DNA from 3 places in the Halodesulfovibrio oceani subsp. galateae genome. Region 1 is predicted to be linked to each of the others. Evidence: riboswitches for the same ligand, from Rfam matches in the RefSeq annotation. Region 1 holds a riboswitch; each other region holds the start of a gene.
What was found. Region 1 has a riboswitch for cobalamin ahead of metE (5-methyltetrahydropteroyltriglutamate--homocysteine S-methyltransferase). Riboswitches for the same ligand answer to the same signal wherever they lie in the genome.
Positions count from the first base shown of each region.

Region 2: it holds a riboswitch for cobalamin, as region 1 does, so the genes downstream of both, ACZ5V1_RS00025 (sirohydrochlorin cobaltochelatase) here and metE (5-methyltetrahydropteroyltriglutamate--homocysteine S-methyltransferase) in region 1, are expected to answer to the same signal.
Region 3: it holds a riboswitch for cobalamin, as region 1 does, so the genes downstream of both, ACZ5V1_RS13285 (ribonucleoside triphosphate reductase) here and metE (5-methyltetrahydropteroyltriglutamate--homocysteine S-methyltransferase) in region 1, are expected to answer to the same signal.

Region 1 is NZ_AP042453.1:3,871,125-3,882,108, reverse strand. It holds gene ACZ5V1_RS16990 (glycosyl transferase family protein) at 1-684, shown strand, start outside; gene ACZ5V1_RS16985 (tetratricopeptide repeat protein) at 684-4,361, shown strand; gene ACZ5V1_RS16980 (DUF4434 domain-containing protein) at 4,372-5,406, shown strand; gene metE (5-methyltetrahydropteroyltriglutamate--homocysteine S-methyltransferase) at 5,568-7,856, opposite strand; cobalamin riboswitch at 7,986-8,167, opposite strand; gene ACZ5V1_RS16970 (helix-turn-helix domain-containing protein) at 8,291-8,893, shown strand; gene ACZ5V1_RS16965 (carboxymuconolactone decarboxylase family protein) at 8,948-9,307, shown strand; gene ACZ5V1_RS16960 (efflux RND transporter periplasmic adaptor subunit) at 9,804-10,970, shown strand; gene ACZ5V1_RS16955 (efflux RND transporter permease subunit) at 10,970-10,984, shown strand, end outside.
Region 2 is NZ_AP042453.1:288-11,271, reverse strand. It holds gene ACZ5V1_RS00050 (tetratricopeptide repeat protein) at 1-906, shown strand, start outside; gene amrB (AmmeMemoRadiSam system protein B) at 951-1,784, shown strand; gene ACZ5V1_RS00040 (two-component system sensor histidine kinase NtrB) at 1,838-3,433, shown strand; gene ACZ5V1_RS00035 (sigma-54-dependent transcriptional regulator) at 3,437-5,140, shown strand; gene ACZ5V1_RS00030 (nucleoside recognition domain-containing protein) at 5,648-6,730, shown strand; cobalamin riboswitch at 6,766-6,942, shown strand; gene ACZ5V1_RS00025 (sirohydrochlorin cobaltochelatase) at 7,117-8,001, shown strand; gene ACZ5V1_RS00020 (FecCD family ABC transporter permease) at 8,004-9,071, shown strand; gene ACZ5V1_RS00015 (ABC transporter ATP-binding protein) at 9,071-9,868, shown strand; gene ACZ5V1_RS00010 (ABC transporter substrate-binding protein) at 9,780-10,760, shown strand.
Region 3 is NZ_AP042453.1:2,979,029-2,990,012, reverse strand. It holds gene ACZ5V1_RS13305 (SO_0444 family Cu/Zn efflux transporter) at 111-1,208, shown strand; gene ACZ5V1_RS13300 (aspartate/glutamate racemase family protein) at 1,594-2,286, opposite strand; gene ACZ5V1_RS13295 (glycine cleavage system transcriptional repressor) at 2,573-3,136, shown strand; gene ACZ5V1_RS13290 (DUF711 family protein) at 3,217-4,587, shown strand; gene ACZ5V1_RS13285 (ribonucleoside triphosphate reductase) at 4,672-6,744, opposite strand; cobalamin riboswitch at 6,925-7,097, opposite strand; gene ACZ5V1_RS13280 (hypothetical protein) at 7,528-7,917, shown strand; gene ACZ5V1_RS13275 (ATP-dependent DNA helicase) at 8,188-10,977, opposite strand.

The sequences.
Region 1 (10,984 bases):
ATTGATCTGGGCTACATAACGGAAGACCAACTTATTCAGGCATTAGGCATTCAGTTTACAGTCGAAACGCAGGATATTGACCCTTACAGTACGCCACTTGAATTGCTCGATATGGTTCCGTTTAAATCTGCCGTTACATACAACGTCTACCCATTATCAATTGAAAATGATCAGCTCATCATGGCTACAAACGAGATGCTTGACGAAAAGTCGTTGCGCGATATTGAAAAGAGTGTCGGACGCTACATTGCATTACGCATTGCAGCAAAAAGCGACATAGCCTTCGCTATCCGCAGAGGCTACGAACGCCGTTTTACCTTAAAAGAGTCAAATTTTCTGGGTAAAGCACTCGTGGAAAAAAGCGAGATTTCCTCCGAAGATCTTTCAGAAGCCCTTCGGACTCAAAGACGCCGCTACCTCCCTCTGGGCGAAATCTTAATCCGGCAGGGAGTTCTCACTGAAGAGACATTCGCAAAAGCAAACAAAGAATTTTTAGAGCAAAAACAAATCAAGAGAACAGGAGAATTCCTGTTAGCCCAAAAACACATCACTCCAAAACAATTAAATGCTGCTCTTATAGAACAGGCACAGAACTGCCCATTGTTGGGTGAAGTACTTATCGAACAAGGGGTTATTACACCGAAAAATCTTGAGCATTTCCTAAGCGCTTGGGAGACTAAGTAATGTACCGAATTATCGCTATCTTCAGTCTGACACTGTGCTTTTCCATCACAGGTGTACTCTACCCGCAGTCAGCTGCTGCTGAAAGAAACTGGTTTGAGCAACAGATCATTGAACTTAAAGTCTACCCTTACAAAGACAAAGCATACGAGCATCTCAAAGAAGGAAAACTGAGTGAAGCAGCTGTAGAGTTTGCCAAAGTTCTTGAAATTGATCCCACCGACACAAACGTGCGCTTAGATTATTGTCAGGTATTATATGACCAGAGAGATTATACTCAGGCCAAAAATCAAGCTTTCGAAGTACTTAAAAGATATCCTGATAATGCCAGCGCCTTGATGCTTGCAACAAGTTCGCTACAGAAACTTGGGCGTAATACTGAAGCATTGGATCTGTTGCTAGATACTATACAAAAAAAGATTCTTACAAAACTCGCACAAGAAAATGCCTTTGTCAGTGCAGTTCACTTGCTTATTAAACAGAAAGAATATGCTCTTCTACTAAATATCCTTGAGACCGAGGGCTCTACTCTTTCACCCGCAAAGCACGCATACATTTTGGGGTTAGCCTACAAAGGAGCAAATCGTCTCGATGAAGCGCTGAAAGCCTATACAAAAGCGCTCGCCTTTACAGATTCAGACGCCCTCTCACAAAAAGATCGTTTAATCGCCTTAAGCGATATCGCAGATATTTACATGAAGGTTCGTAAGTTTGATGAGGCTCAAGAGATATTACTTAAAGCTCACAACATAGCGCCAACAGTAACGTCCATTACCTATCGTCTGGCGGAACTTTCTTACGAAACAAAGCAATACGATAAGGCTCTGGAATGGATTAACCTTTCCTTAGAAAATAGGCAGGAATCAACTCAGTTACTGCTTAAAGCATTCATTCTTGAGGAGCTGGGAAGAGGAAATGAATCCATCGAACTCTTTGATAAACTGACAAAAACAGCCGCAACAATAGATGAAAAAGCTGAGTTATTCACGAAGAAAGGGTTCGTAGCCATACGACTTGGTAATATAGATATGGCCATCGAAGCTTTTGAGCAGTCCTTAGCCATCGTACCGACTGCTGAAGCTATGGAGGCGTTAGCCACAGCTCAGGGGCTTAAAGGCGATTGGGCGAACGCTATTGAAACATACAAATTACTTATTTCAACATTGGAGTTAGGTGCGGATCAGGCTCGCGCTCATATGGAGCTTGGCACTGCTTATATGAAAGAAGGCAATAGCTCCGAGGCAATTGTTGAATTATCCAAGGCACTCAATTCCGGATTCCTTTCATCAGAAAATCAGGAAAGTGCACTCCAAAACCTCGGCTTCCTATATTATGGTTCAAAGCAATATTCTGAAGCAAAGGATGCGTTCCTTGCAGCGCTAGCAAGACACCCCGATAACGATCAAACACTGCTGGCCTTAGGACGAACGCAGCTTTACGCGGGGGAATACAAGGACGCCATTGCAACATTCCAAAAACTTGATTCTGCCAATCACGATTTCGCTACTTCCATGTTGCTGGCTTATGCTTATGAAAAAAACGGACAGCATGAACAGGCTATCAAAATCTACAAAACTATTTTGAATTCTGACCAATTACATGGTGACAATGCCATGGTTGTTTTTGAACGCTTAGCAACTCTAGAAACTCGACATGGCAAGCCTGAAACCGCAGGCGAACTCTATCTTAAAGCATATGAAGCTGCTGAGAAGAAAAAGCCATCTCTACTCCTTCGCGCTGGTGAATCTTTTTATGCAGCCCAAAAATATGACAAGACATTAAAAACTCTTCGTAGATACCTTCGCGTATCATCTGATGCGCATAATTTTGAAGCATTAAGCATGATGGGAACCATATATTCCAAACGTGGACATGCAAGCAAAGCAGCAGAGGTTTATGTTAGAGCACTTACCCACTCCAAGCTTTCACCAAAACAGCGTCAAACTCTTCTTATCAACCTTGGTTACCTCTATATCGCAATGGATAAAACCGATGTGGGGATACGCTACATGCGACAAGCCATTGCTGCGGGTGGAGAGACCCCACGCATTCGGATGGACATGGGGCTGGCTCTATATAAAGCGGAAAAATACCAAGAAGCTATTAAGGAACTTAGACGCGCAAGAAACCTTGGCATCAAATACGAGGCAGATTCAGCACTGAGTTTCTGTTTTCAAAAACTCAACAAACCCGGTCTGGCTCTGTATTATCTGAAAGAGGCTAAAAAATCCGCGCCTGCGTCTGTGCTCCAAGGCTCTGCTAAAATCTACGACCAGCTAGGGTATCTTTACACCAGCGAGGGAAGCTACACCGAATCTATTGCTAATTATAAAATTGCATTATGTATTACGCCTACCCCGCTGGGGGCATACAAGCTTGGTCAGGCACAGCGCCTAGCTGGCAATCTGGAAGATGCAGAATCTACCTTACTGACAGTGAATCCAGAACAATTGGATACGCCAAAACTCCGGGTACTGTATTACGAAGAATTGGGTCGTACATATAAAGAGTCACAACAATTTGAAAAGGCTCAAGCAGCGTTCAGTAAAGGCATTGCAGAAAAACCAAATGCCGAAGGATACTACCTCCTAGGGCAAGTTCAAGAGAGTTCTGAAGATCTTGAAGGAGCCATTAAATCCTTTCAAACAGCAGTCGAACTGGACCCTGCCAACGCATATAGAATATCACTCGGGTACGCGTATTATAAAAATGAAGAGTTTGAAAAGGCTGAAGTAATTTTTGTAGATCTTCAGAAAAAAGATCCTGATTACATTAATCTTGTAGAAGATCTCGCGTACATAACCAAGCAACTGTACGACAATGACGCATCCGTGGCTTGGTTTAAAAAGTCCATCGATAATGCCCCGTACTATCCTGAGGAAACGAAAAAATCACTCAGGAAAAAAATCTACGATTTTAAAGAAGAAGTCCGTCACATAACGAATCGCTGGGATGTTACAGCATTCTACGCGTATTCACCGGATGACGATAATTTTGTTTCCGATGCACAGGGCATTCAGGTTGGCGTTCTTGATAATACTGCCGGTGTAGAAGTCGGATATATTCCCAAAAATTTCGGCTTCAGAAATGGGAAAATCTTTTCACTCATTGGTCGAGTCAGTGTGAACCGCCTAGAAAACGGTGTGTTCGATTTTTCTGCTGAATCAACTCAGGGTGCCGCCGGAGTTCGGTACAAACCTTTTTCCGAAGCAAACATTGCCCTTGGTGTAGAACGCCTATTCAAAATAGGAGAAGACGCTGAAGACAATACTCTCTTACGGCTTATGGGGTCTGTAGATGACGGCTGGGCAATGCAAGCCGCAGAATCCAGTTGGAACTACAGCTTCCTCTACGCTGAGCTGGATGAGTATATTCAAGATGAAAAACGTACTGTGTTCTTAATTCATGGACGTCAGGGATGGACATGGAACATAGATGATGCGTGGCTTATTACCCCTCACCTCTTTGCTACATATAATGAAGTTTCTCCAGACAGAAATAATTTTAGTAGAATAGAAGGCGGACCGGCAATTTCTTTCCGCTGGCTTGAGGGAGAAGATCAGTATCTCGCCTACAAACGCGATTGGGAAATCTTAATCCGGTATCTGTATGGCAAATACACAAAAGAAAATAGCGACGACTACAATGGATTAAGTGTTGTCCTAAGACTTAACTTCTAGAGAGAGCAATATGATAAGCCGTCTTCATACTTTTCTGGCCACTGCTATTTTATTCTTGATATTCTTTTTGCCGTCTTCCGGCTTTGCTATGCAGGGCATTGCAGGAACCTTTTTGCAACCAACTAAGACCATGGAAACATGGGACAGTAATAAGTGGGATACTCTTTTCGATACATACCGAAAACTGGGTATCCGTGAAATAATAGTGCAGTGGGTAGTGTTTGAAGAAAACGCGGGAACAACAGAAGAGCCCCAAAAGCCCGAGGCTCTCGAAGAGCCAAGTGAACCAATTCAATCCGTTCCTACATATAATTTATCCGTCATCAGCAAAATATTCGAGTACGCTGAATGCAACGGTATGCTCGTTACTCTTGGTGGAGTTTTCTATAATTCTTACTGGGAGCGAATTAAATCCGAGCCGGAACTCATACAAGTTCACTTTATGCGGATACGCAAAGCAACCATGGAAGCTATTAAACCAATTGCCCAGCAGCTCCAATCTTCTCCTGTTTTTGCTGGATGGTATATTTCGCAGGAAATTGATGACCGGACATGGTTGAGCGAAGAATATAGATCTATCCTTTGTTCTTTCATCAAAGACACCCACGGAGACCTCAGCACTTTGGTTCCAAACAAACCCATATCCATCTCCGCATTTTCAAACGGATGGGCTTCACCGGAAAAACTGGGTCAATTCTGGAGAACTGTTGCTGATGAGTCAGGAATTGAACGCGTCCTCTTTCAGGATGGAGTCGGCGTAAAAAAATTGGGCATTAAAGATGTGCCGATTTATCTAAGTATCATGCAGCAGAAAATGCAGGGATCGTGTTGTACAATCCAGCCTGTGCTCGAAATATTCACTCAATTAGAGAGTGATACCTTTAAAGCAGAACCTGCATCGTTAAAACGCATCCACGAACAAATGCGGGAAGAGCTGCCGTACGCCCCACATGGCGTTATGATATTTAGCGTTGCCGAATATATGAGCCCGCTGGGTGGCGAAAAAGCAAATGCTCTTCTTCAAGAAGTTCTTTACGTCAAATAGTCAGCTCACCACGAAGCCCTGTCCCATTGGACATTACGGCTTCAGACAGTTCCGAAAAATTTGAAAATTTATTTATTACAACAAAAAGAGTTTTAAAGAATATGGTCAGGAAAAGCCCTTACAGTAAAAACTGTAAGGGCTTAATTTTTAAAAAAAACTTTTTATGCACGCTTACGCATTTCATATGCGGCTTCGACCATATTTTTCAAAGAAGCAATACACTCCGGCCAATCACGAGTTTTAAGACCGCAATCTGGATTCACCCACAACCGTTCTTCTGGGATATACGCTTTCGCATCTTCCAAAAGCTGTACCATCTCCTCTTTGGTTGGAACACGCGGGCTGTGGATGTCATAGATCCCCGGGCCGATCTCATTCGGATAATCAAAGCTCTTGAACGCATCCAGTAACTCCATTTTGCTACGGCTTGCTTCAATGCTGATCACATCTGCATCCATTGCAGCGATAGCACCAATAATATCGTTAAACTCGCTGTAGCACATGTGAGAGTGAATCTGCGTTGAATCTTCAACACACGATGTGGAAAGACGAAAACAATCCACGGCCCATGCAAGATACGCTTCACGATCTTTCTGTTTAATAGGCATACCTTCACTGAAGGCGGCTTCATCAATTTGAAGAATCTTCACGTTGGCATTTTCAAGGTCTTTCACTTCATCCCGAATTGCAAGTGCCACCTGTCGGCAAACGTCTGCACGTTCCATATCGTCACGCACAAAGCTCCAACACAAAATAGTTACAGGCCCTGTAAGCATCCCTTTCATAGGTTTTTCGGTGAGTGAGGCCGCATACGTTATCCACTTCACCGTCATTGGATTTGGTCTGCTGATATCACCATAAATGATCGGGGGCTTAACACAACGGCTTCCGTAACTTTGCACCCAGCCTGCATTTGTAAAACAAAAGCCGTCCATCTGCTGCCCGAAATATTCAACCATGTCGTTTCGTTCCGGCTCGCCATGAACCAATACATCCAGTCCAAGCGCCTTCTGCTCTTCAACTGCACGCTGAATTTCTTTCTTGATAAAGGCTTCATAATTGTCTTCTGACAACGCACCTTTTTTATAAGCACTACGCTTCGCGCGAATCTCTGCTGTCTGCGGGAATGAACCAATCGTAGTTGTCGGATATTGTGGAAGCTTCAGCCATTTCTGAGCATCTTTACGCACAGCATACGGCTGCTCGCGGCAATACATTGCATCATCAACAGCGCTTGTTCGCTTCTGAACCACCGGATTATGCACGCGTTTACTGAGCCTGCGAGAATTCATTGCAGAGGTGTTTCGATCAAGAATGGAAATACCTTCTGTACGTCCGGTACCGGTGCGTTCACTCAACAGCGTTTCAAGATCAGAAACTTCCCGACACTTCTGCACTGCAAATGACAACCAACTCTTCAGTTCTTCATCAAGCTTTGTTTCATTCTCAAGATCAACCGGACAATGCTGTAAAGAACAACTTGAACCAATCAGAACTCTATCTGAAGACAAGGGATTCAACGAGCCGTTTACCTTCGCCAGCATTTTTTCATAATCGGTCTTCCAAACGTTACGTCCATCTACAAGCCCGATAGAAAGCTTCATGGAAGACGGAAGCTTTTCAATATATGTATCCAGACTCGCACCACCGCGAGTTAAGTCAACATGAAGCCCTGCACATCCAGAGGTAAGAGCGATATCAAGGTTATCATCCAAGGCATCAAAATATGTTGTCAGTAATAAACCAGCAGACGTTACAGATGCATTTAGCACCTTGTATGCGTGAGAAAAGGCCTCTCGGGCAGCCGGAGGCATATCTGCACAAAGAATTGGTTCATCAAGCTGAATCCAACGACAAAGAGGATCAAGCTGACCGAGAATTTCTTTGTACACAGCAAGAACAGCATCCAAGCTTTGCCAGCAGTCGTACCCATCCACACCTTTAGCTAACGAAAGATATGTAATCGGCCCCACAAGCACAGGCTTTGGAGTGTAACCACACGCAATTGCTCTGCGAGTATCTTTCACCAATGCTGTTGAAGACAACGCAAACTGCTGCTTAGCTGAAATTTCAGGCACAATGTAATGGTAGTTCGTATTAAACCATTTGGTCATTTCCATTGGCGCAATATTACGGGAAGCGTCCCCGCGAGCCATACGGAAATATAGAGAGAGGTCGGCAGGGGTGCTGGAAGAATCAACAACAAAACGCTCAGGGATTGCTCCGAGCATTGCGGTTGTATCAAGCACCTGATCGTACAACGAAAAGTCGCCTGTAGAAACGTAAGAAAGACCTGCTTCATGCTGAATACGCCAATGGCGTTCTTTCAAGTCTTCGCTAACGCTTTCAAGTTCAGATGTGGAGGAAGCTCCACGCCAATAGGCTTCGAGAACCTTTTTTAGTTCGCGGCGGGCACCTATACGAGGGAACCCAAGAATGTGTTTTTCCATTTGTGTTACTCCTTTTATTGGAAAATAAAAGGAACAACGACACCTCGAAATGCTGGCAATACAAGTGCTATACCGACACAAAAGTTTATGCCGAATACCTTGTCGGATGCCTGTCCAATCGCGAGACAGTCGTGCTCCTGCATATTAAGACGTCTCCTGGCTTCCGGTCTGTTTTCCCCTAGCCTTCCCGCATGATGCAGTGACTAGGGCAGATTATTTACCGGTTACAGTGGCGCGACCGCGACGGATTTACACCGTCTTCCGTTTCTTAAATGCTTATATCGAGATTTAACAATATAGAGAGTTGATCTTTTTTGCAAGAATTTGTTAAAAATAAAATCAAAGCCTAACTGTTAACGATTGTTCCGAAATCCGCTTGCAAGAAAGGGCACAATTCTTCATATAATGACCTAAAGATTTAACAGGATTTTCCCATGCAGCATCAAACATACGCAGTACAAAAATCGAAAAAGAACTCACAAGATAGGCAAGTGTTATTTGGTATAAGAAAAACACTTCCTATTTGTTTCCCTCCGGATTCAGTCGTTAACTATGAAGAAGAACAGGTCGTTTTCTCTCCATCTTTATTCAAGACTTTGGAGTTAGGTCTGCGACCATGCTCAAAATTTACACCAGATATTTTTTTACAAGAAAATTTCATAACTGACAGTAAAGGCAAACTTGTAAATCAATCTTTAAAAATGATTTGTGATGGTTACCTGCTGGATCATTCTCTCACGGAACTTTCTAACGCACTGGGCATTACAAACAGGTATTTACGAAAGGCTTTTACGGAGGTTGTCGGTGCTCCTCCAATTTTTGTTACGCGCTACTACAAAGCACTAGTTGCCAAGCACCTATTGCTGACATCTCAACAGTCAATCACAGAGATCGCTTTTGCTGCTGGATTCGGATCCATTCGACAATGCAATGATGCGATAAAAACGATACTCCACATGACCCCAACAAAAATTCGTCAACGAAATGTCCCTGCATGGTGTCAACTCAAAAATGCTGCGTCCCAGACTCCATCCTGAAACGGAACATCACATTGCAACTAACCACTAACTCATCCTTTCTCAGGAGAAAAAATGACTGAAACCATTTCATATAAAAATGACCCATCTGTTCTTATTGAGTTAATGCGCAAGTCCATGCCGGACCTTTGTGACATTTATTTCGGGTCACTAAAAGAAATCGTATATAGTGATTCAGCGTTGAGTGAGAAAACTAAGCGCATGATGGCGTTAGGAATGGCTATTCAGGCAAACTGCAAACTATGTATGGGGTCACATACAGCCAGAGCCTTGGAGTGCGGGGCTACCCTTCCTGAAATCTTTGAGACATGCGCTCTGGCGATAAGTCTTGGCGGCACCTTTGCCATGACTAATAGCTTATCTGTTTTCGCATACCTCAAAGAACAAGAACTAATCAGCTTACCGCTAGCTTAATAAACGATTAGATCTCACCCTATTTTTGATTAAATTTTATTCTTCGTCGCTACACACATGACCAACGTATCTCCACGAAACTATATATGTTTTAGGAACTATGGTGCCCCACAGACCAATTGATTTTTCATCTCTACGTTTGAAATTTTCTATGAGGAAAACATGGAAAAGGTTGCATCTTAGATACAAATTAACGGCTTAGATCTTTTGATCTAAGCCGTTAATTTGTATTGCCCACTCTACACTCTGAAAAGAAAGGTCTTTCGAGAACATATAATATTTATCGAATGTAGTAACTACAAGCCTACTCTCCTCTTTTTGGCAGAAAACACACTCAACTTTTACAAAAAACAATCGTTGTTTTAAAAAAATCCCACTAAATATTTTTTATTTTTCATACCTTGACCCCTGTTCTTACTAGATATATTCCTATTCACTACCTACCTATTAATTAGCTTGCTAATGATCTACATATTTATTTGGAGGGCTTTCCAAAATGCCTACAAGAAATCTCTTACTTCTCATTTTGAGTATACTTTTTTCAGTGATGTTACTGGCAAGTGGGTGCAGCAATGAAACGCCTACTTCACAAGCTGCGCACACACCTCCACCACCTATGGTAAAAACAAGCATCGTCGAAAAAAAAGACGTTCCCTTAACTCGTACGTGTGTTGGTCAAACAGCAGGCTCTCGCGAAGTACAGGTACGTGCCCGCACAGGCGGTATCTTACTTGAGCGCACTTACGTTGAAGGCAGCTGGGTCACAGAGGGTGACGTACTTTTTAAAATTGACCCTAAACCGGCTCAGGCTGCTCTGGATCGGACAAAAGGCGACTTAGCAAAACTCACGGCAACACTTCAAAATACTAAAATTGAACGTAACCGAATTGGCTCTCTACGCGATGCAAAAGTAGTCAGCGAGCAGGAATATGATGATGCTGTTGCAGCATACGAAACTGCTCTTGCAAGTGTGGAAGCTGCCAAAGCACAGGTTCGCGAAGCCAAAATTAATCTTAGTTACACCAAAGTTACTGCACCTATTTCCGGTATCACAAGTAAAGAGACCCGATCCGAAGGCAGTCTCATCACTCTTAGTGAATCCGGTAGCCTTCTTACAACAATTACTGTTCTGAATCCTCTGTACGTAAACTTCTCTGTATCGGGAACAGAAGCACTTTCAATGCGCCGTATGATGAACAGCGGCAATGCAAGCCTTACAAGCGAAGGATATACTCTTAAGCTTCAGCTTGCAGACAATTCCCGTCTTGATGAAACAGGGAAAATTAACTTTGCTGACAAGATGGTAGACCCTAAAACAGGCACGATTCGCATGCGCGGACAATTTGAAAACAAAAACAGCCTGCTTCTTCCGGGTGAATTTGTACGTGTAATTATTGAAGGCGCCATTCTTAACAAAGCCGTCATGGTTCCACAAAGCGCTATTCTTTTTACAAGCAATACACCGCTCGTATATGTTTTGGATGAAAACAATGTAGCTACCTCGCGCCCTGTTACTCTTGGCAAAACAGTGGGTAGTAATTTTATTGTTCAGGAAGGTTTACAGGGAGGAGAGCGCATTATCTCCCAAGGCATCATTAAAGTTCGTCCGGGATCGCCAGTAAATCCAGTTACTGCTGAAACTGCCGATAATGGGGATGCGTAATGTTCGCACGTTTT
Region 2 (10,984 bases), 240 kb from region 1:
AAAGAAGTTGCCATGCGCTCATTCAGCGTACTGACAGCCAACAATATTAAAGAAGAAAACTACGAGAAAATTCTGCAGATCTGGGATGACTTCCCTATCGTGCATAATCAGGAACCAAAACTTACTCCTGAAAGCCGCGTGGCGCTTGCTCTTTCCATGTGGAAAAAGAAACAGCCTACAAAAGCGTTGGAAGTTCTCGATCCGTTTTTCCAGCAACTAAAAGTTCCCGAATATTCAGAAATGGGGCTCAGCCTTGCTCTTTCCGTATACGTAGACAACGAACGCTGGGGTGATATTATTGATCTCACTCGTCGTGTCGAACTGTGGGAACTGAATAGCGAAAGCAAAAACCAGCTCGACTACGCAGTAGCTCTTGCATACGAAAACCTCGATCAGCCTGATAACGCTGTGCCCTTATGGACACGTTTAAAGAGCATTGACGATATGCCACGTACCAAGGAAGCATATATTAATTACTTCCTTGCCCGTGATGCTGAGCGTCGCGAAGATTTCGAACCGGCATACAAACTCGGTATGGCAGCGCTTCGTTCATTTAAAGAACTTGCTGGAAAAGATCCTGAAAAAGCAGATACAGAAAAAATCAGAGATTTATTGAACTCGCTCATGGATATTACAGAGCGTACGGGTAGGTCTGAAGAAGCTCTTGAATGGGCTAGAGAACTGGCACTTGCTGTACCTGAAAAAGATCCGGGCTATCCGGCAATGCGTTACAGAATTGCTTCACTTTACAAGAAGACCGGCGATACCGATAAATGGAAAGATATCCTTAACCAATTGGTTACCGCCGACCCTAAATCTCTGTACGGAAGAATGGCAACATCTGACCTGACAACACAAGGCTTGTCTAAAGATGCTTCATCATTCTCTCCAACAGGAAGTCTGTAACTCTCTGGAGCCGTGGACCATAAACGCTTTGTAAGGGGAATATCATGAAGAAAGCAGATACAAACGCTGCTCGACGTTCACCTGTTGTTGCAGGTCAATTCTACACTGCCAGTCCGCAAAAACTGCGGGCAGAAGTGGAAGCATTCCTCCAACGTGGCACAAAGCGCAGCGCACGCACTCTTCTTGCTATGGCTCCCCACGCTGGCTATATGTATTCCGGTAAAACTGCCGGCTATACTCTCGGCTCATGTAATCTTAGTAATACAATATATCTCCTCGGCCCGAATCACACGGGTCGAGGAGCTCCTGTTTCTGTATGGAGCGGCGGCGATTGGGAAACTCCACTTGGTGTTGTACCAATCAATGTAGAAGCTAGAAACCAACTTCTCGCTACAGGTTCCTTTTTTGAAGCAGATACGCTTGCCCACACTAATGAACACTCGCTTGAAGTGCTTCTTCCTTTCATCCAAGTTACCAACCCAAACGCTACAATCGTTCCTATTGCTATTGCTACAAGCAATCAGGAAACTCTCGCTTTTGTCGGCACTGTGCTTGCCGGAGCATTACAACAAAATCCAGAGAGCAGTATTGTTGTCAGCTCAGACATGAGCCACTACATTTCTGCTGATTCAGCCAAAAAACTTGATACACTCGCCCTGTCCTATGTTCAGTCAGTTGACGCTCAAGGCTTGCTGACCACAGTTGCCCGCAACAACATAAGCATGTGCGGCGTGCTTCCTATGACAGCGGGACTCATCGCTTGTGAAGCACTTGGTGCAACACGCGCTGATATTCTTGAATATACATCGTCCGGTGCTGTGACCGGAGACAATTCTCAGGTTGTAGGATACGCAGGCGTGGTCATTGACCGCCCATAAAACCTCGCAAGAACGCCATTGCCATGTGCTTGCAGGGTGCGTACTGTGCTCCTATGTCTACATCTGATTCCAACAAATCCTCCCGCCACATTCACGTACGTCCTTCCCAGAAGGACGAAACTGACGTGCGCAGTTTTTTTGACAACGCAGTCGAGGGAATGTTCCGCAAGGCTCGTAACGGCCGCTTTATTTTAGCTAACCCAGCGTTGGCTAAAATTTTTGGCTACCCGTCTCCCGGAGAAATGCTTCGCAACTTTCCTCTCGATCAGGACAACGTCACCCTTGATGCTGGCAGATTTCTAGACCTGCTGACAGAACTCAAGAAGAAGGGCGAAGTCAAAAATTTCGAAATGCAGTTCCGCAGACGTGACGGCCTGCTCATGTGGGTACTCATAAACGCACGCACTGTGTATAACGTAAAAGGTTCCATCAAATTCTACGAAGGAACTCTTGTAGACATTACCGAACGCAAGGATGCTGAGACTGAACAGGCGATTATTGATGAACAGATTCGCCAGTCTCAACGCATGGAAGCCATCGGCATTCTCGCTGGCGGCATTGCATCGGACTTCAGCACACTCATCCGACCTATTGTAAGCAGTACAGAATCTGCACTCAAGCAAAGCTCCGGTAACGAACAAGTACAGAGCAACTTGAACACAATCCTCGGTGCTGCAAACAGCTCCATGGCTCTCATCAAAAAATTTCAGACAATCAGCCGACAAGGTCAGGGGGAAATGCGCCCCACTACCTTGCAACCGGTTTTGGCAGAAGCCCTCAGTGATTTCCGTTCTATACTTCCTCCACATGTTCTGCTGCTGGAAGAAATTAGTGCCAACAACCGAACAGTTCTGGCAGATGCCGGACAGGTGCGACAGATCATCGACAACCTGCTTGAAAATGCACGGCTATCCATTACTGACAGCGGCACAATTACAGTGCGCATGGCAGAAGTAGAATTTGACGAACGTACCGGCGCTTTTCGTGCCGACCTTATTCCAGGAAAGTATCTCCGCGTTACAGTTCAAGATTCCGGCGTCGGAGTTCCTGAACAATTATTGCCACGTATTTTTGATCCATTTTTTACGACCCGTGGAGCAGAAGACGCCCAAGGGCTCGGACTTGCTGTTGCACACGGCATTGCCCGCGCTCACGACGGAGGTATTACCGTACTTTCTGAAGAAGGGCTTGGCTCTACATTCTGCCTCTACATTCCATTTTATGAACAGGAAATTGATCAGTCGCGGCCAATTGCACCGTCACCTAGATTAGGTAGCGAGCGTATTCTGCTCGTGGCTCCTGAAGAACAGGAAATTCGAAAATGGCGCAGCCTGCTTGTTCCTCTCGGCTACCGCATTGAAGCTGTCTCCGGCAGTGTCGAAGCATTACGCCTGTTTCTTGAATCACCTGATACGTTTGATCTAATCATTCTCACATTTGCTATGCCGCAGATGAGCGGACTGGAACTTGCTCGAATCCTTCTCGGGGTTCATCCGGAAACCCGCCTTGTTCTGTGTGCAGATCCGACAGATCCGATTACAAGCGAAATTGCTATGGGAGCCGGTGTGCCTACCCTTGCGCATAAGCCACTCGACACAAACAGCATTTTTCAGCTGGTGCAGTCCGCACTAGAAGACCATCAGGAGTAGGCAATGGCTCGCGTTCTCATCATCGATAACGACCAAGTTTTTTCCGAAAATCTGGCTTCCATTGTCACAGGTCTCGGACACCGCAGCAAACAAGCTAAATCTCTTAACGAAGCTTTTTCTTCAGGTCGCAAGCATGACACGGATATTGTGTATCTTAATACACAGCTTCCGGACGGTAACGGCCTGCTTGCCATCGCGCAGCTGAATGCCATGCGCGGGCACCCTGAGATTATTGTAGTGACAGGTACCCCGACACCAGACGGCGCAGAAAAGGCCATTCGCAATGGTGCTTGGGATTATGTTGAAAAACAAAGCTCCGTTGACCGTATGGTGCTTCCACTTATCCGCGCCATTGACTACAGGGGCAAACGCCCAGCTAAAAACGGAGTTGTTAAGCTCAAGCGCAGCGGCATTATCGGGGACAGCGCCGGTATTAAAAAATGTTTGTCGCTTGTGGCAGAAGCCGCATCTTCTGATGCTTCCGCCTTGCTGCTTGGTGAAACTGGTGTTGGTAAAGAAGTTTTTGCAAGAGCTGTCCACGAAAACAGCCTTCGTGCAACCGGTCCGTTTGTGGCGGTAGACTGCGCATCTATGTCTCGTACTCTTGCCAGCTCAATCTTATTCGGTCACCAAAAAGGCTCATTTACTGGTGCAGATAAAGACAGGGAAGGTCTAGTAGCCCAATCCAACAACGGTACTCTTTTTCTTGATGAAGTTGGCGAACTGCCACTTGCCATTCAGAAATTTTTCTTACGTGTATTGCAGGAACACAGATTCCGCCCAGTAGGCGCGAGAACCGAAAAAACATCAGACTTTCGTCTCATCTGCGCTACTAACAGAAACCTTGATGAAATGGTTGCCCGCGGCACATTCCGCAGTGATCTTCTATTCCGAATCCGAACTGTCGTTATGGCGCTGCCTCCTTTACGCGATAGAACAGATGACCTGCCACGACTCATTGAGCACTATGTTAAGCAGCTCTGTGGCAAATACGGTATGCCTGCAAAAGGTATTTCTCCAGACCTGCTCGATTTGGCCTATGAATATTCATGGCCGGGCAACGTGCGCGAACTGATACACACTCTGGAACGCGCAGTACTTGCTGCCAAAGACACAACTAAAATTTTCAGCCGTCACTTGCCGGATCACATTCGTATTAATATTGCCAGAGCCGCTGCTGACAAAATGCAGCGTGAAGATAAAGATATTCCATTACACAATGGTGCATTCTGCACATTATCAGAAGCGGAAAGCAGCACGGACGGGTACACTACTCGCCTTGCAACTTCACCGGTGGAACAAACACCTCCGCTGATTGTACGACCTGACCAATCTCCGAATACGTTGGGGATAAAAAGCTCAACAGACACCGTCGGCGATCACAGTAATGCAACGCTGCCTACACCATCTTTGACACAAGTTGACGATATGGCTGCTACTCCCATATCGCCACAGTTTGACACGGGGCATAACACACAGAATTCCGCGAACACGGACAATTCAATACAAGATTCCGCAATCGCGGACACGCTCGTCACACCCGACTCAATTACGCCTTTTTTTGAATTTAGAGATGAAGCATTCTCACAATATCTACAAAACCTTATGGCGTTAGCGGATGGAAAAGTAGCTATAGCTTGCCAATTGTCCGGTCTTTCCCGCTCCTATTTATATGACCTGCTTAAAAAATACTCCGTAAAAAAGTAGCCTTTCCCACACAAAAACACGACCCATCGTCAGTATCAAACACAAAATATCCGCGATCACGGACTACTTATTCCGTAATCACGGACACTGCGATCACTTTTATGCCACTCACCGTTGAATGTCCTTATCATTTATAACAATATCTAATTTTCTACTTTCTTATAAATAGGTTATGACAAACGGCACGCTTCTTGATATATAGAGCGCAGTGCAGGAGGAATGGTCTACTCCTGAAAAGAAATTTCCTCATGTGTCGGACAAAGTTGGGGGAAGCTACTTTTTTCGGACCGGCGAAAACTACCCGGTTTCCTTAATCGCATGTCGATTGAAAAAATGCGCGCTGCAGCTTGCTGTAGCGCGATTTTTTTTGCACAAAATTCCGTGCTCTATTTTCTACATAACAAACTACTATTCCAGAAATTTATCGATAAAGATTCTTATTTCAAACATAACTTACTTACTTGAATTTACTTTTTGAGTGGCGTACCACCACCTCAAGGAGACTCCATGTCACACGCATCAACCAACAACTCAACATCTGCCCCTCGCAAACGCAAATCCAAAAGCCCGGTAAAAGCGCTTGTAATTGCCGCTATATGCTCGCTAACAGCACTAAGTGTCATTCTTTCCAATGACCCAAGCTTGCTCACGTGGGGTAAAGCATGGCCCGGCCTACTCCGCCCGCTCCTTCGGATGCTCGGCTTTCTAGGTATTGGTCTTATTGTTGGCATTGCGGTTGAAGGCATGGGCTGGGCACCACTTCTTGCCACGTTGGTGCGTCCTGTCATGCGCTTCGGGAACCTGAAAGATGAATCCGGTGCAGCTTTCACAACTGCTTTTTTTTCCGGAACAGCTGCGAACACCATGCTGATGACTTTCTGGAAGGAAAAAAAAATCTCCTTGCAGGAAATGAAGCTGAGTTACCTTATTAACACAGGATTACCAGTCTTTCTCCTGCATCTCCCGACCACATTCTTTATTATTGTACCGATGACACGTACAGCGGGGATAATATATCTTTCTCTCAACGGTTTTGCCGCTCTGCTCCGCACATTCCTGTTACTTATCTGGACGCGGATAAAACTTGCGCCTCATGCGACAACATCACCTATAGAAAACCAGCCAGCGCATAGAACGACTTCCGCTGCCAAAATTTTACAGGCATTTCGTAAACGATTTCTCCGCATCTGCACCATTACCGCACCAGTATATTTCCTCATCTACGCCCTGAATCAGGCAGGCATGTTTGAATATCTTCGTACAGCCGCAGCAGGCTGGGTTACTTCTGCCTATCTTCCTGTTGAAGCCGTCAGCGTTGTTGTATTTGCAGTGGCTGCGGAATTCACAACAGGTATCGCAGCAGCGGGCGCTCTTTTAGATGGCGGAGCACTTACCACCTCGCAGCTTGTTCTGGCTCTGGTTCTAGGAACAATTGTCGCCACACCAATCCGCGCACTGCGTCATCAGTTGCCGTCGCAAACAGGTGTCTTCTCTTTTAAGATCGGCTTCCCGATGTTGCTCATGAGTCAGGCATTACGCATCAGCAGCCTCATCTGCGTAACAATCTTATATCTTTGGATTGACGGTTAGTAATATCACTCCTTGACCGGTCAATTTTATTACGTGTACAGTGCCTCACTTCAGGTGCTCATTGAGCCTAATAGGGAATCCCGTTTAAATCGGGAGCGGTCCCGCCGCCGTAAGTTTTATTCAATTTTTCTCCATATTGTACCACTGGTTTTACTGGGAAGGTCGGAGAAAAAGAAACAAGCCGGAAGACCTGCCTGATACTTTGTAAATATTCACACCACACCTGCCATCGAATCTCTCCCCCCTTTTCACTTCGGCAGGCTGTGAATATTCGGCACGTTTTGCAGGCACGGGGCCTTGTTATGCAAAACACACTTCGCTATCGGTGCGCACTTTGCACTGTCCAAGCGTTATACTTCCCGCCCCAAACGTTGGAGGCTTTTGCCATGATCCGCAGTCGTTCCTTACGACTCATGCTCGCTGTTGTCCTTGTTTTCGTTTTGTCACTCCCTGCCTTTGCTGGTCACGGACAAGTCGAAACTCCTAAAAAGGGCATCCTGCTCGTAGCGTTCGGTACATCCGTACCTGAAGCTCGTGTATCTTTGGAAAATATTGGCGAAGAAGTTGCCAAAGCTTTTCCAGATACTGAAATCCGCTGGGCATACTCTGCTGCTATTATTCGTAATAAGATCAAACGCACAGAAAATATGATTGTTCCTTCCCCCGCTACTGCTCTTGCACAGATGGGTGATGAAGGTTTTACACATGTTGCAGTTCAGTCCCTGCATACAATTCCGGGACAAGAATTTTCAGACATCAAAAAGACTGCCAGCGCATTCGATGGCATTCCTAAAAGCATCAGCCACATTGCTGTGGGCACACCGCTTTTGAATTCTCCTGCTGATGTAGCTGCGATGGCAAAAATCTTACCTGCTACCGTTCCTGCTAAACGCAAAAAAGACGAAGCAGTTATCTTTATGGGCCACGGCACACATGACCCTGGCAACATTTATTACCCGGGCCTAGCTACCTACCTTAGTGAAGAAGATTCCAACATCTATGTTGGCACAGTTGAAGGCTACCCTGCTCTCGACAACATCATTCCTAAGCTGAAAGCTAAAGGCATTAAAAAAGTTTGGCTCATGCCGCTGATGTCTGTTGCTGGCGACCATGCACGCAACGACATGGCTGGTGCGGAAGACGACAGCTGGAAATCTATTCTTGAAAAAGATGGTTTCGATGTACAGACAGTACTTAAAGGCACCGGTGAGTACGACATTGTTGTTGCCCAGTGGGTTGCACACTTGAAAAAAGCATTTAATTCTCTGTAATTATGACTAGTTCAGCAGACATCGTTCAGCGTCGTGCCCGCCGGTGCGTCATCTTTGCCAGCACCACGGCTCTTGTCTGTGTGGTGTCTGCTGTTCTGGCTTCTGCATACGGTCCACTGGATATTCCAATCCAGCAGACATTCAGCACGCTGGTGCAACATATTTTCCCAAGCACTCACCCTGCTGAAACAACGAATTCAATTGTTGTATGGGAAATCAGATTCAGCCGCGTTATCCTGTCCCTACTTATAGGTAGCGGCCTTGCTATCTCCGGAACGGTCTTTCAAGGAATTTTACGCAACCCGCTTGCAGATCCATTCACTATCGGCGTTTCCAGCGGAGCAGCCTTTGGCGCATCCGTCGCCATTTTCTTTGGATTTTCAGGCGCTATTCCATATCTTGCAGGAATTGGCATTATCCCGCTTGCCGCACTTACCGGTGCATTGCTTGCTCTTGGAGCAGTCATCACGCTCGGTAGCATGGGCGGCCAGCTTAAACGCGATGCCCTTGTTCTTGCCGGTGTTGTGGTTGCAACCTTTCTTGCCGCGCTCATATCTCTCATCAAGTCACTCGATGAAGATTCCGTCGCATCTATCGTATTCTGGATTATGGGAAGTTTACAGGGAAGAAGCTGGCAGCATGTGCAGCTCCTTTTACCTTGGTATGGTCTTGGAGTAGCCATCATTTGGCGGTTCTCTCGAGAGCTGGACCTCCTTTCACTTGGCGAAACGCAAGCACAGCAGTTGGGTATGAACGCCAGTCGTGTTCGTCTCTGGCTGCTTGTCGGAGCCAGCATGATCACCGGCGCGTCTGTCGCTGTTTCCGGTGTTATCGGATTCGTCGGACTTGTCGTGCCGCACCTCGTACGTCTTGTACAAGGCGGTGAACACAGGCCTCTACTTGTAAGCTCCGCACTTATTGGCGGACTGCTTCTCCTATGGTCAGATGTTCTCGCTCGAACAATTCTTCCTGAAGGTGCCGAACTCCCCGTCGGTGTTGTCACAGCCTTACTCGGTGGCCCTTTCTTTTGCATGCTTCTGCATCGCACCATGAAACGGAGCAGCCAGTAATGTCCGCTCGAATCAATATACAAAATCTTTCTGCGGGATACTCAAGCACACCAGTGCTGCACGATGTTTCTCTTTCTATTCAGCAAGGAGAAATGGTGGGGCTTCTGGGGCCGAACGGAAGCGGCAAGACAACGTTACTAATGTCGCTTTCGGGAATCAGAAAACCGCTGAAAGGTTCAGTCACGCTGAACGATATGAATCTATTACAGATTCCACCAAAAAAGCGTGCCGCACAAATTGCATCCGTGCCTCAGTACACAGGTGAAACACCGGATATTGAAGCTCTCTCCCTTGTGCTTATGGGACGATACCCGTACATATCTGCCCTCGGGGGATACAGCACTGAGGATAAAGAAATTGCCTTAGCCTGCATGAAAGAAACAGCCACCGACGGCTTTGCCTACAGGTCTGCGCGCGATCTTTCCGGTGGAGAATTCCAACGTGTTTTAATCGCGCGGGCACTGGCTCAACAAGCAAAAACAGTACTGCTGGACGAAGCCACATCAGGCCTCGACATCGCACGTACCATTGAAATATTTGATTTGCTAAAACAACGGCACCACACAGGTACCACCGTCGTTGCAGCAATCCATGACATCAACCTTGCAGCCCTTTACTGTACAAGACTTGTGTTTCTCAAACACGGACGCGTAGTACTGGACGGCACAGTTGAAGATGTTTTTACAGACGAAAACCTGACGACAATTTATGACACACCAATCCATACATTCAAGCATCCGGTTACCAATGCGCCTCAAGCATTTTTTACTCCCGGTTCTGCTGCTACTCTTCGCTAGTACAGCCCTCGCGAGTAAGTCTTCACCGGAAGCCCTACCTGCACCTGTCAGCGTCACAGATGATCTTGGCAGAACTATTGTGTTGCAACGCCCTGCAACACGAATAATTGCGCTGTATGGAGCATTCAACGAAATGCTGGCAGAGTTGAAGAAAGAAGACACCATCGTCGCCCGAACTAAGGCCGACGCCCTGCCGCCTTCTATTCTCTCAAAGCCTTCCATTGGAACACACATGCGCCCCAATCCGGAGCTTGTGGCTGGGCTGCGACCACACATTGTACTCCAAATGGGTGGCCGAAAAAAAGCACTAGAGTCTGTCCGAATGCTCGAGCAGCTCGGTATTCCCGTAGCCTTTTTTTCCATAACTACGTTTGAAGAACTTTTTTCCGTCATAAAGCGCCTCGGCACGCTTACCAATGCCGAAGACCAAGCGACGCTTGTATGCAACGCCCTTCAAGCACGGCTTGTTCGTGTTCAGCAGCAACTTACAACAGTTGAACACAAGCCTTCCGTATTTTTTGAAGTGCGTTACCCCAACCTTCTCGGTGCCGGGAACGCATCTATTGTTAATGATATTATCAACCATGCAGGTGGCACCAACATTATGGATGCCTCTGTAAAATTGGTTCGCATAAACGAAGAGGAAGTCATCAAACGTGATCCGGAAGTCTACCTTATTCAACAAGGTGCCATGAATCCGAATCCACAACCGATGAAAACGCGTGCCCATTTTCGCACCATTAATGCTGTGAAAAATAACCGCGTCTACATTATTGATGAATCAAGCTACTCACGCCCCGGCCCCAGAGCCGTGTCCGCCGTAGAAGAGCTGGCAGCGTTGCTGCATCCAACTCGAATGCAACCTACTTCCCATATTTCAGGAGACATGTAATGCCCGCTTCCTTAGGCACACTATACGGCATCGGGGTTGGTCCCGGTGATCCAGATCTGCTTACCATAAAAGCTTCCAAAGTGTTAGCAAACGTTGATATCGTTCTTGCTGCATCATCCACAAAAAACGATTACTCAACCGCGCTCTCTATTGCAGAACCGCACATGCAAGCGGACACAGAAGTCGTGCATCTCGGCTTCCCAATGACACGCGATGAAAAAGTT
Region 3 (10,984 bases), 890 kb from region 1:
GATTAAGAATCTTAGCAAATAATTCTTTTTATGCACTTGACCGGTAGGAGCTTCTGTTTTAGTTACATATGAATACGTGTTCATGCGTAACTTTATTTTCAGAGGTAACTATGGAAATCGCAATACAATATCTTTCCGAAGTATGGGAAATTCTGCTCGAAGCCGCCCCATACGTACTTTTCGGCTTTTTTGTCGCTGGGCTTCTTAAAGGATTTTTACCGGACGACTTTGTTGCGCGCCATCTTGGCAGTAACAAGAAAGGTGCCGTTGTTAAGGCGTCACTCTTCGGTATTCCGCTTCCTTTATGTTCCTGTGGTGTAATTCCTGCTGCCGCAGGGCTTCGCCAGCAGGGTGCAAGTAAAGGGGCAACTACATCATTTATGATCTCCACACCAGAGACAGGCGTTGACTCCATCGCCATCACATACGCACTGCTTGACCCGATTATGACAATTGTGCGTCCGGTTGCTGCGTTTATTTCTGCGCTTACCGCAGGTACTCTGGTAGATATGTTCCCAGCAAAGGCAGTGCCGGGTAAAACTGAATTTACTCCGCTTAACTTTGCAGCAACAACATTAAAAAAAGAAGAGGAATGTTCCTCTGGTTGCTGCTCTTCCAAGTCAGCAGCTGCAACAGCTAAAGACAAATTTCTTTCCGGTATGCAGTTCGCATTTGGTGAACTTATTGCCGACATCGGCAAATGGTTGTTGATTGGTATTCTTATCGCCGCAGTTGTTTCTACGTTCCTGCCAGTTACGTTCTTTCAGGAATACGTAGGTGATGGACTTCTCAGCATGATTCTGATGGTTGTCATCGGTGTGCCAATGTATGTCTGCGCAACCGCATCAACCCCAATTGCAGCAGCGCTCGCGCTTAAAGGGCTTTCCCCCGGCGGCGCGCTTGTGTTCCTGTTAGCAGGGCCAGCAACTAACGCAGCAACTATTACTGTAGTAGCTCAGACTCTCGGTAAGCGCGTAGCGTTTATCTACGTAGGCTCCATTGCGGTAACATCCGTAATCCTCGGACTTGCCGTGAACTGGCTGTACGCAAAACTCGGTCTTTCTGTGTTCTCTTGGATTAATGACGTAGAAGCTCATCAGCATGGCATTGTGGGTTACGCCTCTGCGATTATTCTACTCGTTCTTGTAGGTAAACAATTTATCGGTCGTCGTGGGCACCAACACGGCGAATCTTGTGGTTGCCATTAAGCCGCAATAAGATTGGACTCCTTAAAGAAAAAGCCACGCTCTTGAGCGTGGCTTTTTTGTTTTCTTTTTTGGGCCTGCGGCGCTGAGTTTGTTTTGCCTCCGGCGGGCAAGGGGTCAGCCCCTTGCATCCCCGCGAGAGGGACGCCCTCTCGACTGCGAGGTTGTACTCCCAGTTTGGCGAAAGCTATTCGAGCTAAAAGAAATGTTTTTTAATAGATCTGTACCAAGAACGAGCCAGTAATAGCCTACATGGTTTACTGCCCACTAAACATAAATGGGTAGTCGAACCCCGCGGTCAAGGGGGCGTCCCCCTTGCGGGTGCAGGGCAGCGCCCGCCCGTCGGAGACTCGCCGAAGGCAACAACAGCCTAAAAAAAATAAAATTATTACACAATAGCAGCATCAAGTGCAGCGTCGACGTGGGCTTGAACGGTATCGATAAGCGGTATGTTGCAGTCGGATGCTTTGATAAGCAGTCCGATTTCGGTGCAGCCGAGAATAATTGCTTCGGCACCGTTTGCTTCGAGCTCTTTGATGATGTTGATGTACTTCTCACGAGTGCTGTCGAGGAATTTTCCTACGGCAAATTCATTGAAGATGCTGTTGTGGATAATGGCGCGGTCATCACTTTCTGGAGTAATAATTTCGAGACCGTGCTTTTCAGAAAGCGGCTTACTGATGAAATCTTGTTCCATGGTGAATGCAGTGCCGAGTAATCCGAGCTTGGTGACGTTGAGTTCTTTCGCTTTGTTTGCGATTGCGTCTGAAATATGGAGTACTGGAATTTCTAGCGCACCTTGCACGGTATCGGCAACGCGATGCATTGTGTTCGCGCCGATGAGGAGCATGTCTGCGCCGCCAGCTTCGGTGTTCAGTGCGGCTTGAGCAAGCTTGGTGCCTACGGATGTCCAGTCATCTTTGCTGATGAGCTCGTGTAGTTCTGAAAAATCGACGCTGTCCATAAGGATTTTGCAGGAATGGCGTCCACCTAGGCGTTTGCGGGTGCCTTCGTTTAAGAGGCGGTAGTACTCGATTGTTGATCCCCAAGTCATTCCGCCTAATAATCCGATCTTTTTCATGAGAATATCCTTTGAACTTAATTGAAAACATATTTTTGAAGTAAGCTGTGTCTTTGCATATGCTGATCGTAATGTAAAATATGTTTTAAAAAACATTGTGTTACTTGATTGCGTTAGTAGGAAAAGGGCTGCCATTTTTGTTGCTGGGTACTGTCTGAATGATCAGTATGCTGAGAAGAAGTAAGTGCTTTTGTCGTATTCTGTGCTTGCTCTTAGCGGGGTAGGGCTTGACATAATGCGATGAGGCTATCAATCTCACTATATCTATATGTTTGGAGTGCAAAATATGAAAAAGGTAGTTGTATCATTTCTCGGCAAAGATGGTCCGGGAGTCGTACATGCGGTATCCAGCCTGCTTACAGGTCTGGAGTGCAACATTAATGAAGTAAGTCAAACTATTCTGCATAGTGAATTTGCTGCGATCGTCATTGCTGAAATGCCTGACGGTTGTACCATTGACCTCTTGCAGGATGAACTGGTGAAAGGACTTGCTGAACGACAGGTTGACCTCAGTGTTACAGCACGCCTTTATGACGGTACAAGCTGGTCTGCTGAAGATCCTCAGTCATTTGTGGTAAGTGTAGACGGTCCTGACCAACAAGGACTTGTTGCAGCAATCTCAGGTATTCTGGGTGAGCATAATGTGAATATTGCCAACCTGAAAGCTATTGTTCCTGCCGATCAACCGGATGGGAATGCTCTCATTGTTTTTGAAGTAATTGTCCCCGGCGCTGTGGAGCTTTCTGCTCTGCGCGGCGCGTTGAATGCGAAAGCGGAAGAACTTTCGCTACGGGTAAGTGTTCAGCACAGGGATATTTTCGAAGCGGTGCACAGGGTTCAGCCTGTGTAGCTTTAGAAGGTGACATATCTGGGAAATTGTCATCATCTATATACAATGAGATTTTAGCCTGACCTTTATAAGGAAAAAAAATGCTTTCAGATCGCGAAGTGCTCAGTACTTTAGCAATGCTCCGAAACGAGCATTTGGACGTTCGTACCGTAACGCTTGGTGTCAGCCTTTTTGATTGTGCAAGTCACGACTTTGACGTGTTTGCTGATCGGGTTCGCACCAAGATTAGACTTTATTCAGAAAAGCTTGTGTCTACCTGTAATGAGGTGGGCGATAAGTACGGTATTCCTATCGTAAACAAACGCATCAGCGTAAGCCCTATGAGCGTTGTGTGTGCTTCTTACACGCCGGAACAGATGGTGAAAGCGTGTCAGATTCTTGATGAAGCTGCACAGGAAGCTGGTGTAGATTTTCTTGGCGGCTTCGGTGCGCTGGTAGAGAAAGGCATGACCAAAGGTGATCGTGCTCTTATTGATTCTTTACCGGAAGCATTGGCGGTGACGCAGCGTGTATGTTCCTCAATCAACGTTGCGTCTTCCAGAAGCGGCATTAACATGGATGCTGTTGCTCTTATGGGGCAGCGTATCAAAGATATCGCAGCACGTACCGCAGACAAAGACGGCCTTGGCTGTGCTAAGCTTGTTGTGTTTGCAAACATCCCTCAGGATGTGCCGTTTATGGCTGGAGCCTACCTTGGTGTAGGTGAGCCTGAAGCGGTAATTAACGTGGGTGTTTCCGGCCCGGGCGTTGTTAAAAAAGCAATCGACCGTGCTATGCAGGATGGCAGCGCGAAGAGCCTTGGTGATATTGCTGAAGTTATTAAACGTACCGCGTTTAAAGTAACCCGCGTTGGTGAAATTATCGGTACCGAAGTAGCGCAGCGCCTTGGACTTCCTTTTGGCGTAGCTGACCTTTCGTTGGCTCCGACTCCGGAAGTTGGTGACTCTGTTGGTGAAATCTTCGAAGCCATTGGTCTTTCATCCATTGGTGCTCCGGGTTCCACTGCTGTGCTGGCAATGCTGAACGATGCTGTTAAAAAAGGCGGCGCGTTTGCATCTTCCCACGTTGGTGGTCTTTCCGGTGCGTTTATTCCTGTGTCAGAAGATTCCAGCATTGCAGCAGCAGCTGCATCCGGTGCGCTGACTTTGGAAAAACTTGAAGCCATGACAAGCGTATGTTCTGTAGGGCTTGATATGGTTCCTGTGCCGGGTGATATCTCCGCTGCAACACTTTCCGGTATTATTGCCGATGAAATGGCAATTGGTATGATCAACAACAAAACTACTGCTGTGCGTATCATCCCTGTTCCTAATAAAGGTGTTGGCGACAATGTATCTTTCGGCGGTCTGCTCGGTGAAGCCAAAATTATGGCTGTTCCGGGTGGTAATGCTGAGCAGTTTATTAAACTTGGTGGTCGCATCCCTGCGCCGATCCACAGTTTGAAGAACTAGACTGTTCTTTCCATACAAATAAAAAAGAGCCGTTCTGCATATGCAGAACGGCTCTTCTTGTATTTGTCTTATTGCGTAAACAGACTAGCTACCGCAGCAGCAGTCAGTGAGTGCGCTGAGAGCGTATTCCTGACGTTCGCGATATTCTTCCTGTTTACCTTTGTTCCAGCGCTTAACTGGGCGGTAGTAGCCTACAACGCGGGTGTAAACTTCTGCTTCGTTGCCACAAGTCGGGCAGTTGAAGTGTTCACCGTTGATGTAGCCGTGTTCCTTACAAATGGAGAAGGTCGGAGTTACGGAGATGTAAGGAATTTTAGTATTAGTCATCGCTTTGATGAGGTAATTCTTTACGCTTTCCGGTTCCGGCACAGCTTCGCCGAGGAAGGAGTGGAATACGGTACCACCATTGTAGAGGGTCTGCAGTTCGTTCTGGTGCTCAAGAGCGTAGAAAACGTCACCGGTAAGACCTACTGGAAGCAGGGTGGAGTTAGTGTAGTAAGGTACTTCGTTACCAGCGCAGATGATGTCTGCGTAAAGGTCTTTGTCTGTTTTAGCCAGACGGTAGCAAGTACCTTCGCCCGGAGTTGCCTCAAGGTTGTAAAGGTGGCCGGTTTCTTCCTGGAAGCGAACTGTAAGGGAACGCAAGTGGTTGAGAACGCGACGCATAAGGCGCAGACCGCTTTCAGTTTCGATACCTTTACCGAGCAAGTTGAGGCATGCTTCGTGACCACCGATAAGACCGATGGTGGAGAAGTGGCCTTTGTAGCCGTTTTTGAGGTAGCGACGGGAGAACGGGAACATGCCTGACTCGAGGTGGTGTTCGCAAAGTTTGCGTTTGAACTCGAGAGAGTCTTTTGCCATTTCTGCGTATTCTTCAACGAGATCGAGGAAATCTTCTTCGTTGTGTGCAAGGTAAGCAAGTTTAGGCAGGTTCAGGGTAACAACACCGATAGAACCGGTGAGGTCGCCAGCGCCGAAGAGGCCGCCTGTTTTTTTGCGGATTTCACGAAGATCCATCTGCAAACGGCAGCACATAGAACGAACATCTTCCGGATTAAGGTCGGAGTTGATGAAGTTCTGGAAGTACGGAACACCGTACTTGGCAGTAAGTTCCATAAGAAGCTGAGCAGGAACGGAATCCCAATCAAAATCTTTAGTAACGTTGTATGTAGGAATAGGGAAAGAGAAGATACGGCCGTCTGCATCACCTTCGAGCATAACCTCGAGGAACGCACGGTTGATCATATCCATTTCTTCCTGATAATCGCCGTAGGTAGTGTCCTGGAACGCGCCACCGATGATGATTGGTTCCTTAGCAATATGCGCAGGAATAACCATGTCGAAGGTAAAGTTGGTGAACGGGCTCTGGCCACCCCAACGGGATGTTGTGTTCAGGTTGTAAACGAGTTTCTGGATCTGCTGACGAACAGTCGGGTAATCGAGTTTGTCGTTACGGATGAACGGTGCAAGGTAGGTATCAACGTTGTTGAATGCCTGTGCGCCGGACCATTCGTTCTGCAGGGTGCCAAGGAAGTTTACAATCTGGCCACATGCGGAGTCGAAGTGTTTTGCTGGTGCAGAGCAGCAGCGGCCTTCAAGGTTAAACCCTTCGAGAAGCAGGTCGCGCAGGCTCCAACCGGAGCAGTAGCCAGCAAGACCAAAGGAAAGATCGTGAATGTGGAAGTAGCCGTGAGTATGGGACTGACGGATTTCTTCCGGATATTTGTCAAGCACGTAACGAGCCTGAACAGAGCCTGCCATATGCAGGATAAGACCCTGAAATGAATGACCCATGTTGGAGTTTTCGTTTACGCGCCAGTCGCTACGGTCGAGGTAGCTTTCGATCATGCTGGATACGTCGAAGTATGCCTGATCCTGAGTACGCATTTCGCGGCGTTTTTCACGGTAAATGATGTAACGCTCTGCAACAGCATACAAGCGAGCTTCCATAAGTACTTGCTGTACTGTGTCTTGCACTTGTTCTTGCTCTGGAACTTCCACATTCGAAAGTTTTTCTTCAACTTTGCGTGCAAGTCGTTTGGAGAGAAGTGGATCTTTGATGCCACTGCCTTTGAGGGCTTTGAGGATAGCTTGGGCAATTCGTTCGAGGGACCAAGTTTCGATGCAACCGTCTCGCTTGAGGATCTGTTTCGGCATTAGAGCTCCGGACGTCATGAAGTGCAGGCAAAATTAGAGCATACGAAAAGAACGCATGCGCCAGGACAGCATTTCGACATCTTCAGCCTGAGGTGTGTATATAAAGGCAGAACCTCAACATACGCAGGCACAGGTTATGGATTATTTTGATAGAATACCGGTAGTACGCTTTGTTACCGGTAGAGCTTCAGGAAGGTGGCTGGCTTTCTGACTTGTACTGCCGTGGGTGGCAACTTCGGTGAAGACAAGTGAGATTACAGCGGCAGGACCGCACCGGATTAAGACCGGATTTCCTTTGCGCCTTTCGGCTCCTGAAGGAGTATTCTTTGGGTGCCACAGAGCTAACAAAAAGCCCCTTTGGCATCAAGTGTGGAGTTGTGCATATTCGCCCAATCCACAAGTAATTCACAACGTAATATGTCTAAATAAAAGCAGTATTTTTTTTACGCACAAATTCACGATATACTTTTTGCACTTGAGAGTTGACACGAGATTGCTTACTCCCAAAAGGTGATCTACAAGGTGACCAGCATTGCTCTGTAGACCCTGCAAACTGTGACTTGAGTTACGGAAAATAGACTAAAAAGCGGTTACACTCAGGTGATGTGTTATTCTAATTAGTTGCGCTTTTGCTTTTAAAAAGTGAGCATGTTGTGTAAAAAGTAGTGTTGTCACTTTTGAGCGTTTGGCAAACGGATGATTTAAGAGTCATGTTGTTACCGTGCGTCATGTGTGAGAAGGATACAGCATTACATAATCACGATAGAAAAACAGGGAGAGAAAATGAGAGCATTGATTATGGCGTTAAGCCTTATGCTTATTGCACAGGTTGCTGTTGCAGCTCCTAAAATGTCTGAACCTTCGGTAAAGGGTAATTATAAAAACAAAATTCAGTGCGGGTATCTCGCACTGGAGATGCGTAAGAATGAGGCTGCCAAAGAATATTTCACCGCAGGTGAAGCAATGTTTAGAGAGCAGAATCCTGAAGCGACCGAGATGGATATGGCGAAAGTCTTTTCATACGAGCGCGGATTTATGCATGGTTACCTTGCCGGTCAGATGGGCTCAGTTTCCTCAATGGATGAAGTGAATAATGTATTTGCTCATGCGTATGAGAAAATGTGCGCAAAATCTGCCGACAAGCCGCAGCTGAAAGAAAAAACGAAGAAGTAAGTCTTATTAGAAATAAAAAAGCCCCGTACGTGTTGTACGGGGCTTTTTTATTTCTGGAAGATATAGTCAGAGGAAATAGTTAGCATTTGAAACAAGCAATTTTGTTTCTTTTGTGGTGATGCGTGTCTGATTAATAATCGGGGTTAAGGGGACGTGTCCCCTTACGGGGGGGCAGGGGGGAACGCCAGTCAACCGTTCGCGAGTTGCGAGCGTTACGGAAACAAGTGCCCTTGGGGTGAGCCCGCCTGCCCGTCGGAGACAATAGAAAAGCTAATCAGCTTTCTTCCAACCCTTGCCGCGATGGTGTTCCGGAACATTTCGCATTCCCTGAATCACTGGGCATGGTGAAAGGCGTTGGTTCTTTAATAGCCTGTTATCCAGCACAACCACGAGACCCGAATCTGTTTCACGTCTTATGAGCCTGCCTGCTCCCTGTCTGAACTTGATGGCTGTTTCGTAGCGATAGCGCTCCCAGAAGACACCATCAGGCAGGAATCGCTTTCGAGCATCCATGAGCGGGGAATTGGGCGCTGGGAACGGCAGTCGGGTTATGACAACCTGCGTGAGCGTCTTCCCGGGGAAATCTACTCCGTGCCAGAATGTTTCGACTCCGAATAAGACGCTTTCGCGTGTTGTACGGAATTCTTCAATAAGCGCTGTGGCTGGCTCGCCCTTTCGTTGGAAAAGAAGCGGATAACTACCGTCGTAGGTAGCTTCCAGATTCTTGCGCAGCGCTTCTAAGTCTTCGTAACTGGCGCACAGAACGAGAGTCGCTCCATCGTTGTATTCTATGAGCTTGGGCAGCACATTGAGCGTGTATTCCAGCCATAGTTTTTTGTGTTCGTAGAGAGCGCTCGGGGCATCTGAAGGAACAACAAGTGAGTAGTCCGGCGTAAAAGGCGGTGCTACTCGGGCAACAAAGCATGGTTTCGGTGGTGCTTCTTCATCTGAAAATTTGAGAACATCTGCTTTTCCCAGTCCGAGTGTACGTCTGTATGGTGTAAAGCTGGACTGATGGGTGAGGGTGGCGGATGTCAGAATAACGGTGTCACGCTGTTTGATAATGGTTTCACGGATAAAAGCACCCATGTAGACTTGCCCGCCGCAGAGTATCCAGTTGCGTGGAAAAACGTGGATAGAATTCCACGTGCCGTCTTCATGTAGCCCTTTGCGGATGAGCATGAGGTTAACGCTGATTTCTTGCAGTAGAGTACGCATTGTGCGGCAACGAGATATAGTCTTGTATCCCAGTGGAAGGTCGCCCGCCTTCTTGCCGGTAAAGAACGCTGAAAATTCGCTGATGCGTTCCAGATGCTTATTGAGAATTGCGAGGTCTTTTGCAGCGTCGCCTTCTGTGAAAGCTTTGTGAGCAGGCGTTACGGGCACGGCTCCAAAGGCTGCACCCTGATTCATTTGTTTGAACTGGTCACGCAACGCACCTATTTTTGTGACGGTGTACGCAATTTCGCTAACCACAGCTTCGGCCTGATTTTCTACTGCTTCCGTTGTGGACGGGGCAAGAATGAGCTTGCGGCATTGTTCGCGAAGGTAGCGGCAGTAGAAGAAAATATCTGATGTTGAAACTTCAGGACTCAAAGTTGTGCGAACGGCATCCTCAAAGTGATTTGCTTCGTCGATAACGCAATGTTTGAATAAATCGCTCAGAAGCGGATCGCTTTCCATCAGCACTAATTTGTTGTGGTTGGTGATGACGAGGCGAGACTGGGCTGCTTCTGCGGTGACAATATTACCGGGGCATCGCTTGTGGGTGCTGAAACAACCACTTCCCGCTGAAACCTCCTGCGCAATATTGCTCAGGGTTCGTCCTTCGTCAAAATATGCACGCAGGCGCGGCGTAACGTCATCTAAATCTGCGATGCGATAATGGTAGCAGATATTGGCAAAATAGAGCCACGAGAGCAGTTCTATGCCATCCAGCAGGGGAGAGAGGATGTCATTTAACTTCTGCGCACAAACGTAGTTTGATTTTCCTTTAATGAGCGAAACGGGGATATCGTTGTACTGCCCAAAAAGTTCGCGACAGGAGTCCAGCTCGTTGCCGTACAACTGTTTCTGTAAGCTTTTTGTGTAGGTTGCGATCGCCACACGTTGTGAAGGATTCCGCTTTAGAAATTCCATAACAGGCAGGAGATACCCGAGGGTCTTGCCTGTACCGGTTCCGGCTTCAATGCAGGCAACAGCGTTGGAGTTTATGGCGTGCGCTATGTGCGACGCGTAGTCTACTTGTGGCTGCCGAACAGTATATCCCTTACGTTTATGGGCAAGCTGTTCGTAGAGCTGTTGAATATCGTCTTCAGGGAGTTCCTGATACGCTTCACGTTCAACGGTAATTTTTTCTTTTTTTGGCGCTGTGTCTAAAAATTGTTCCCAGTCTGCTGTTTCCGGTTTTGATACCGGAGTTATGAGCGCATTGCCGAAATAGCTGCTGTAGTGTTCAAGAATATGGCAGCAGAAGGTACCGAAAAGTGTGTTGCTTGTGCCAAGATAATAGCGAAGGGCGCTTGCAGCAGGGAAAGAGGTGTCGTTCAACACGGTGCCGAAGAGGTGCTGTAAAAGGTCGACACAGATACCGGCACCTTCCAAGGCGGTGAAGCTAATTTTTTGACGCTCTTGCTTATGGAGATATTCCCATAACGATTTAGCTGTGGCGGCACCTGTCCACGGCATGAAATAATCTGCCAGTAGTGCGGCATCGATGATGCGTTCGTTATTGCAAAGCGGCTCCAGCGAGATGATATGCCCGTTCGGAACGTAGCCCACCACATGCTCAATGCCTTCCAGAAAATCTTGAAGATGACCGGAGACGGTAATTTCGTCCGGAGCATTTTTGAGTTTTGCTTCACTCAACTGTGAGTGGGTATATTCCCGCGCTCGAAGTTTTTCGGAGCGAATATTGGAGGCGAACTCGGTTATTGTGGCATCTTTTGAAATGCGCAATGCCGCAACGGAGTAGATTCGCTTCTCGCCGTTGCTAAGGCTGCGTTCATGCCCGAAGACAATGGCAATATCTTCGATGGGAGTAGTAAAAGGACGAAACATATTCTTG